DNA from 2 places in the Parajatrophihabitans canadensis genome. Region 1 is predicted to be linked to the other one. Evidence: riboswitches for the same ligand, from Rfam matches in the RefSeq annotation. Region 1 holds a riboswitch; the other holds the start of a gene.
The links. Region 1 has a riboswitch for S-adenosylmethionine ahead of ACSMXN_RS03220 (putative leader peptide). Riboswitches for the same ligand answer to the same signal wherever they lie in the genome.
Positions count from the first base shown of each region.

Region 2: linked by a shared signal. The riboswitch ahead of thrC (threonine synthase) and the one ahead of ACSMXN_RS03220 (putative leader peptide) in region 1 are both predicted to bind S-adenosylmethionine.

Region 1 covers NZ_CM132445.1:670,510-674,917, reverse strand. Annotated here, with positions in the region: gene ACSMXN_RS03235 (DUF1684 domain-containing protein) at 1-437, opposite strand, end outside; gene ACSMXN_RS03230 (putative leader peptide) at 718-834, opposite strand; SAM riboswitch class IV at 870-979, opposite strand; gene ACSMXN_RS03225 (LLM class flavin-dependent oxidoreductase) at 1,047-2,141, opposite strand; SAM riboswitch class IV at 2,288-2,400, shown strand; gene ACSMXN_RS03220 (putative leader peptide) at 2,442-2,528, shown strand; gene ACSMXN_RS03215 (LLM class flavin-dependent oxidoreductase) at 2,610-3,815, shown strand; gene ACSMXN_RS03210 (NtaA/DmoA family FMN-dependent monooxygenase) at 3,832-4,408, shown strand, end outside.
Region 2 covers NZ_CM132445.1:545,706-550,113, reverse strand. Annotated here, with positions in the region: gene ACSMXN_RS02660 (DUF6328 family protein) at 368-889, shown strand; gene thrC (threonine synthase) at 886-2,163, opposite strand; SAM riboswitch class I at 2,175-2,350, opposite strand; gene ACSMXN_RS02650 (LytR C-terminal domain-containing protein) at 2,411-2,971, opposite strand; gene ACSMXN_RS02645 (DUF3263 domain-containing protein) at 2,981-3,373, opposite strand; gene ACSMXN_RS02640 (hypothetical protein) at 3,657-3,998, shown strand; gene ACSMXN_RS02635 (hypothetical protein) at 3,995-4,408, shown strand, end outside.

The DNA of each region.
Region 1 (4,408 bases):
ACTGCCCACCTCGGGTCTGGAGCGTAGGCAGGCGTATCGACGAAGCGGACGAGCAATGGGTTGCTCGGGTGCCGGGGCCGGATGATGTCGTGGCCGCCGCGCTTGGCGACCTCGATGACCACATCGCCGGAAACCGGGTACAAGCTGTCCCGCTCGGCGATCGGCCCGAAATTGTGTTCCCCGCGCAGCGTGGCGCCATTGAATTCGAGGGTTTCCCCTTCCGCCAACACGACACGGACACCGTCCTGGCCAGTCGACCACTCGCCTGGCGCATCATCAAATCGCTTCGGTTCGCTGACGAGCCAGCGCAGGCTGGTGATCGCCAAAAATCCGTGCGGGTCGGCGAGGACCTTCTGATGCGCGCTGTGCCATTCTCGCCAACTCTGCTCGAAGTTGGCATCATCGGTTTGATTTTCAGCCAGATCTTGGACGGTCATGTCATCTCCCTGTTGTTGTACGGGGTTGAACGGGGTTGTACGGGGTCGCGGCGGGCTGATTGCCTAATCTAGTCAGAGGCTGGGCGCCGGGTTGAGTTCCGACTTCGGGATACCCGAGCTCGTGAGCACCCGCCACTTGTCGAGGGTCTTCGGGTAGTCACCGTTGGCGAGGCCGAGAAAGCTCGCTGCGCTGCCTGCAGAGCGCCATGCCTTTTCTGGGAAAGGGCAATGGGCGCTCAGGAGAACCTAGGTGGTATCCAGGGCTAGCGGGGAAAGAAGGTCAGAGGCCCGGACACAGTGCGCTACTCACGCGGCGGAGATCCACGTGTCGACGAGCGACTCGCAGTCTGAAGCACCCGTACGGTGTTTCTTGATCCTTGCCGGGGCCGACGTTCATGTCTGTTCCGCCTAGATAATCTTCGGCCGGTCAGGGCCTCGCGCTTACACCGACGATTGTCGGTGTCTGGTCGTCACCTGGAGCACCCCACCGCGTGGAGGGTTGCCGGTCAGCAAGCCAGGGCTTGACGCTGACGCTCATAACCAGGTTGAACTGTAACCGTTCAACCTGGTCCCACACAATCCCTATGAATGTGATAGAGATTGCTCTCGTTAGCCGAACAATGGCCGCACGCCCTCAGCGAAGCTGTACGCCTCTTCCAGATGGGGATAGCCCGACAGGATGAATTCATCGATACCAGCCTGTTGATATTCCGCTATGCGCTCCGCAACCTGTTCATGGCTGCCAACTAGCGCCGTTCCAGCACCGCCTCGAACAAGACCAATCCCGGCCCATAGGTTAGGTCCTACCACCAGACGCTCCCGCGAACCGCCATGCAGCTCGAGCATCCGGGTTTGACCAACGGATTCCAGGGACCGAAGACGGCGTTGCCCTTCGGCGATCTCAGCGTCGCCGAGTCCGGCGATCAGCGCGTCGGCGTCACGCCAGGCCTGTTCAGGGGTGTCACGGCTAATGACGTGTATTCGCAAACCGAACCGCAGCGTGCGCCCGTGTTTGCCGGCGCGATCTACCACCTGCGCCACTTTCTCCGCCACCATCGCTGGTGGTTCTCCCCAGGTGAGATAGGTATCAGCGTGGCGGGCCGCCAGATCCAGCGCAGGGCCGGACGATCCGCCGAGATAGACCTTCGGTACCGGCTTTGGCGGCTCACGTAGCTGAGCGTCGTCCAGATCGTAATAGCCGCCGTGGTGGTCGAACCTCGAACCAGCCCAAGACTGCCTGACAACGTCCAGAAACTCCTCGGCGCGGGCGTAGCGGGCATCATGCTTGAGTGCATCGCCGAAGCTTCGTTGTTCGGCGTCACTGCTGCCGGCGACCACGTTGAGCAGCAGTCGGCCCGCAGACAGACGCTGGAAGGTGGCAGCCATCTGTGCCGCGAGCGCCGGTTCGATCAGCCCGGGCCGAAACGCGACCAGAAATTTCAACCGTGTGGTCTGTGAGATGAGCGCGGCCGTGACCACCCAGGCGTCCTCGCAATGCGCCCCGGTCGGCGTCAACACGGCTTCGTAGCCGAGGTCATCGGCGGCGCGAACAAGCTGGCTCAGGTAGTCAAGCGTTGCTGGACGCTCACCAGCGCCGCTGGCCTTGACGGCGCCCGTGGCGCCGATGCCCAGGCCGTGCACGGAGCCGCCCAGCCGACGGCCGTCGCCGCCGGTCGGAAGAAACCAATGGAACACCGGCGTCACCACGGCACACTCCTGTATTTCACACCGGCTCTAGCGGAATAGACGATATGAGTATTCCGTTCTGTCAGATCACCGGCTGGAAAAGCTATCTCGATCACATCTATAGGCATTGCATGAATCAGCCAGCACCAGTTACGCTCGATCCAGGTTATGAGTGTCAGCATCAAGCCCTGGCTTGCTGGCCGGCAACCCTCCTCCACCGGCGGGGTGCTCCAGGTGACGACCCGGCGGGCCCGTTCGCGGCTCGCAAGCGTGGACGTCGGCGCGGCGTGGCCGTTCGACAGGAAGAGGTGACGACAGATGCTGAGCCCGCGTCTTGGGTTGTTCTCCCGCCGTCACATCGACTTACAGCGCGTCTCTGCCGCACTATGTCCGGTCTCTCACTGACCGCCGCCGATCTACCCTTCGCCGCCATACCGTCGCGAGGCCGCGCATGCCCGCCCACTCACGAAGAGAGCTGATCTCGCTATGCCCGCACCTGTCTCCACCGCCCATCTCGCCGTCGCGCTCGACGGTGCCGGCTGGCACCCCGCCGCGTGGCGGGAACCCACGGCTCGCCCAGCCGAACTGCTCAATGCCCAATACTGGGCCGACCTGGCCGCTGAGGCCGAGAGCGGCCTGCTCGACTTCATCAGCATCGAGGATTCGCTCGGTCTGCAGACGGCACGCCATACCGAGCCAGACCGGCGCACCGATCAGGTTCGAGGCCGGCTCGACGCGGTGTTGATCGCGGCTCGGATCGCGCCACTGACACGCCACATCGGCCTGGTCCCTACCGCGATCGTCACTCACACCGAGCCATTTCACCTGTCAAAGGCCATCGCCACCCTGGACTACGTGAGTTCCGGTCGGGCCGGCGTCCAGGTCAAGGTCTCGGCGCGCGTCGATGAGGCAGCGCTGTTCGGGCGGCGGGACATCCCGGCGGTCACGCGGGACGAGCTGCAACAACCCGCAGCGCAGCATCTGATCGCGGAGCTCTTCGATGAGGCGCGCGATTACGTCGAAGTCCTGCGTCGCCTCTGGGACAGCTGGGAGGACGACGCCGAGATTCGTGACACCGCGACCGGACGGTTTGTAGATCGTGAGCGCTTGCACTACATCGATTTCACCGGGGAACGGTTCAGTGTGAAGGGTCCGTCGATTACGCCCCGTCCACCACAAGGGCAACCGATCGTCACCGCCCTCGCGCACCAGCGCCGTCCTTACGAGCTCGTCGCCACGTCGGCTGACATCGGCTACGTCACGCCCCGAGACGCGGCGCACGCGGCGGAGATAGTCAGCGAGGTCCGGTCGTTGCAAGAGACGGCTGGGCGGGCGGATGAGACGGTTCACATCTTCGGCGACCTGGTGGTCTTCCTCGACAACGACACGGACAGCGCGGTGAGCCGCCGAGAGCGCCTCGACGCGTTAGCCGGCGAGGAATACCGCAGTGACGCACACATCTTCACCGGGTCGGCGTCGCGACTGGCAGACCTGCTGCTGGATTGGCAGGCCGCCGGACTTTCGGGTTTTCGCCTCCGACCCGCGGTCTTGCCTGACGATCTGCAGTCGATCACCCGCTCGCTCGTGCCCGAACTACAACGCCGAGGGGCGTTCCGCACCGCCTATGAAGCCGACAGCCTGCGAGGCCTGCTTGGCCTGCCCCGGCCCGCCAACCGCTACGCCGCCGCCTGAACCGAAGGACATGACGATGAGCAAGCCCTTGAAGCAGATACATCTGGCCGCCCACTTCCCGGGCGTGAACAACACCACCGTCTGGAGCGATCCAGCAGCCGGTAGCCACATCGAGTTCAGCTCCTTCGCCCATCTTGCGCAGACCGCCGAACGGGCCAAGTTCGACTTCTTGTTCCTCGCCGAAGGCCTACGGCTCCGAGAGCAGAATGGCAAGATCTACGATCTGGATGTCGTCGGTCGACCCGATACGTTCACGGTGCTAGCAGCACTGGCCGCCGTTACCGACAGGCTCGGATTGGCCGGCACGATCAACTCCACCTTCAACGAGCCGTACGAGGTCGCGCGGCAATTCGCCAGCCTTGATCACCTGTCCGCGGGGCGCGCCGCCTGGAACGTCGTCACCTCCTGGGACGCGTTCACTGGCGAGAACTTCCGCCGCGGCGGCTTTCTCGCCCAGGATGACAGGTACTCCCGCGCCGAGCAGTTCATGCGGACCACCTGGGAGCTGTTCGACTCCTGGCGCGGTGACGAGATCCTCGCCGACAAGCAGAGCGGCCAGTTCATCAGCACTCCCGATGTGGGCACTTTCTCCC
Region 2 (4,408 bases), 120 kb from region 1:
CCTTCCGTCGCTCACCCGTCGTGAGGGCGGGGTCTTCGTTCCTTCGGTCCCGATCAACGCGCACGGCCGGTCGGCGTGATGCCTGCCGTCGTGGCCCTTCGTCTGGCGAAACGCTTGGTACTACGACCAAGGCAGAAATTAACACGCAACGAGATTCACTGGCTAGAAATCTCAACCAAACCGAGACCATCGAATATGCAACGCGCAACCCGCATGCTCTACCCTCCGTCCCCGTCGCCGCCTGTTTGATCCCGAATGTCAGCGTCGGTCCGATGTTGTCGTCGATCTCGTCCGGTGCGCCGTCCGGCGCATAGCCTGGACCGATCCGTACCGACCGATGATCCGTACCGATCGTGGGGGCGCCCGCATGGCCGATGAAGATCTGTCGACAGCAGCCGACGACGGGCGCAATGAAACCAACGCCGCGCGCCTTGATCGCAACTACGCTGAGTTGCTCCAAGAATTACGGGTCTCAGAGACCGGCGTCCAGATCCTGTTCGCCTTCATGCTGTCGATCGCGTTTCAGCAGCGGTTCCAGAGCATCGACACCTTTCAGCGGACGATCTACGTGCTGACGTTGATATTGTCCACGCTGGCCATCGCATTGCTGATCGCGCCGGTAGCCTTTCACCGGCTGGTCTTTCGACAGGGGCTGAAAGAAGAACTCGTGCTGACTGCGAGCAGGTTGGCGATTGCCGGCACGAGCTTCCTGCTGCTGTCGGTCCTCAGCGGCGTACTGCTGATTCTCGACTACGTCGTCGGACGAGCCTTCGCGATAACCACAACCGCGCTGCTCGCGATCGTGTTTCTGCTGCTATGGGTGGCTCTGCCGCTGTGGTACCGCGACCGCGCAGGCGATCGACGACGTGAGTCGGCAGCGTCCCGCTAGAGCAAACCTGCTGCCCGCATCCCCTTGAGCGTCGGCGGAATTACCGCGGTCGGGCCAACCTGCTCGGCGACCGCATCGACTGTCTTCAGCCCGTCGCCGGTGTTGTAAAGGACCGTCTCACGCGTGGTGTCGATCTGGCCGGACTCGACCAGCTTCTTCAGCACGGCCGTCGTGACGCCGCCAGCCGTTTCGGTGAACACGCCGCAAGTCTCAGCAAGCAACTGGATCCCGGCCCGGATCTCGTCGTCATTCACATGAGCCATCGCGCCGCCGGTGGAGCGAACGGCGTCGAGGGCGTACGGCCCGTCCGCGGGATTTCCGATGTTGAGCGATTTCGCGATGCCAGTCGGCTTGACCGGAATCACGGTGTCGCTACCGTCGGCGAACGCCTGGGCGATGGGTGAGCAGCCGGTGGACTGGGCACCGTAAATCCGGTAGTCGCTCGGCTCGACGAGACCGATTGCCTGCAGCTCTTTGAACGCCTTGTGCACCTTGGTCAGCATCGACCCCGATGCCATCGGTGCCACGACCTGGGGCGGCAGCCGCCAGCCGAGTTGCTCAGCGACCTCGAACCCGAGCGTCTTCGAGCCCTCGGCGTAGTACGGGCGCACGTTGACGTTCACGAACGCGGTGGACTCGAACTCATCGGTCTCCGCGAGCTCGCTGCACAACCGATTCACGTCATCGTAGGAGCCGTCGATGGCGACCAGAGTGCCGCCGTAGATCGCGGTCTGAGTGATCTTTGCGGGTTCGAGGTCCGCCGGAATGAAGACAATCGAGTCCATGCCGATTCGCGATGCGTGGGCGGCCACGGAGTTGGCGAGGTTTCCGGTTGAAGCGCATGCGATCCGGCTGAAGCCGAGTTCGCGCGCGGCCGTGATCGCCACCGAAACGACCCGGTCCTTGAAGGAATGGGTCGGGTTGGCTGAATCGTCCTTGACCCACACCGGTGCCGTGAACCCCAGCAGATCCGCGAGCCTGTCGGCCCTGATCAAGGGCGTCATGCCGGTGCCGGAATCGACCCGAGTCTCGGCGTTGTGCCCGGCGGGCAGCAATCCGGCGTAGCGCCAGAGCGAATATGGCCCGGCCTCGATCTGGGCGCGGGTCACGCGCGCCAGCCGCTGCGGGTCGTAGCCGATCTCAAGGGGGCCGAAACACTCGAAGCAGGCGTGTTGGGCGCCGAGGGGATAGGTCGCGCCGCAGTTGCGACACACCAAACCTGAAGCGGGAGTTTCGCCGGACGTACCAGCGGGGCGATTGATCACAGCAGTCATTCCGAGGCCTCTCCTCATCTTTCCCGGGCGTCGTGGTGACGACCAGGCCGGAGTTGGCACCTACCTCGCGATGTCGCCGGTCTATGTGGCTGGACGCCACACGCTGCATTCGTCAGCAGCAATACGGTCTATCGCGGTGGTTGCCGGGGCTTCAACGGGCCGGTCCCTCTGCCCCTCTGGATGAGCGATATGTAGTCCGCGCGCGGAACCAGGCAAGAAATGACACGCACTGCCGAACGTTGTGCGCCTAACTGTAGTCGCTGGTCAGAACGAGGACGATCGGACCCTCGGGAAGGCCGTCAAAACGAGGCTTGATCCGCTTGATCTGCGGAAACTGAGCCTGCAGTGCCGTTGCCGCCGACTGAGCCCCAGCGGCGTTCGGGTCGTAGTAGGCCGCGGTAGAGAGAATGTCGCCGCTGAAGACGCCGCCGTCCGTTGCTGTCCAGCCGCCTTGTACGAGCCTTGTCACAGCAATGCCGCCCAGCCCGTCGGTGCCCGAGTTGTTCAGCACAATGACGGACGGGCGATTGACGGTCGGTTTGGTCGCCGTAGCCGGGTCGGTCGGTGCCGCTGCGGTCGTAGATGTCGTTGGTTTCGGCGACGTCGTGGCGGGCGTCGACTTCTTGGTCGTAGCGGCGGAGGCGGAACTAGAGACTCCGACGCTAGCCCGGTCGGCTTGGCGCCCCTTGGGGTGATTCAGCGCGACAAAGGCAAGGACCGCGACGAGCACCCCGACCGACGCCAAAACGACGCCAAGCAGTAACTCAACACGCCGACGTCGCGACGACGGCGGAGCAATATGCGACATAAATTATGGTTAGACCTCGATGCCCAGGCGGCGAGCAGAGCGCTGCCGCTGGCGACTGGCTCGAAGTCGCCTCAGCCGCTTGACCAGCATAGGGTCTGCCGCCAGCGCTTCTGACGAGTCGATCAGTCCGTTGAGCACCTGGTAGTAGCGGGTAGCGGACATATCGAACAACTCGCGAATGGCCTGTTCCTTGGCGCCGGCGTATTTCCACCACTGTCGTTCGAAGGCCAGAATCTCGCGGTCTCGCCGGTTGAGGCCACCCAGCTCTTCAGACTCTTCTGCGCCAGGAGCCACACCCACCTCGATCGGTGGTGCGCCATCAGAATCGGCTCCCGAAACGGCCGGTGCGCCGGCGTCAGGCTTGCCGCCGGGTGCATTGACCGCGGTGGGCGCGAGTTCCATGCGGCCTCCGAGCATCATCGCGGGCGGACTGTCGGCCCCCGCCAATACGTCACCTGTAACAGGTCTTGGACTATGAATCTCACCGGTGTAATTCGGTGCGCAATCATTCAACCATGCTCGGCGCGAGGTCGCTGAACCAGTCGTCATTGAATCAGCCGTGCGTGTCGCGTCAGCCCACTGGGTTCCGCACGCCACGATCGGCCGATATCCACAGCTAGCTCTCGATTTCCACAGCCAGCCGCAAAGCCGGATATCGAGGCGACGAACCGACCACGCTCGTGCCATGGCAACGAATCAACACAACTGTGCTCCCCGCCGCTACGCGCCGGTCGGCGTGCTCGGCCGCAGGCTTGAACAGACGGCACAACAGCTCGACCGCGCCTGCGATGAACTCCGGGCTCGCGCGGGCGCCTGCCAATGGCACTCGCCGGCCTCCCTCCAGTTCTCCGCCGCGCTCCAGAACCTGCTTGGCGCCTGTCACCGCGTCGCCGACAAACTTCGCGACACCGCCGCCGTGCAGCATCACCACGAAGACACGGCAGCCCAGCGGGCTCGAGCCGCAGCTCACCTCGCCGCGACGGTCGGCAGCAGCGTTGGCCTAGCCCCGATTGTCGAGCTGTTATGACGAGCGCCGGGACGGTCGCGGTCACCGGCGGGGCGTACTCGATCGCCGCTGACTTCGTTGAGCTGAGCGCTCTCGCCGGAGTCCTGGACAAGCTGGCAACGGTGCTCGGCGACGCCGCTGTCGTGGCATTGCAGGTTCTGATCGATCCACACTCGCTCGCCCTAGCCGCGCTCGATCCCGTCGGCGCGTTCGACCTCGCTTCCACGGCGTCGCGAACGGCAGTTCTGGCCACGGCGGCAGGAGCCGAATGCGTCTTCCTCGGAGTCGCGCTTGGGGCCGCGGCACAGGGCTATTCGGCCGTGGACGACCTGACGAGTCGCTGGACGCCGGTAGTCACGGCGCTACGCAGGTTGCCTTCAGCGATCGCGGCCAGCGAGTCCGAAGCCGTTCTCGCTTGCGAACACGGCGAT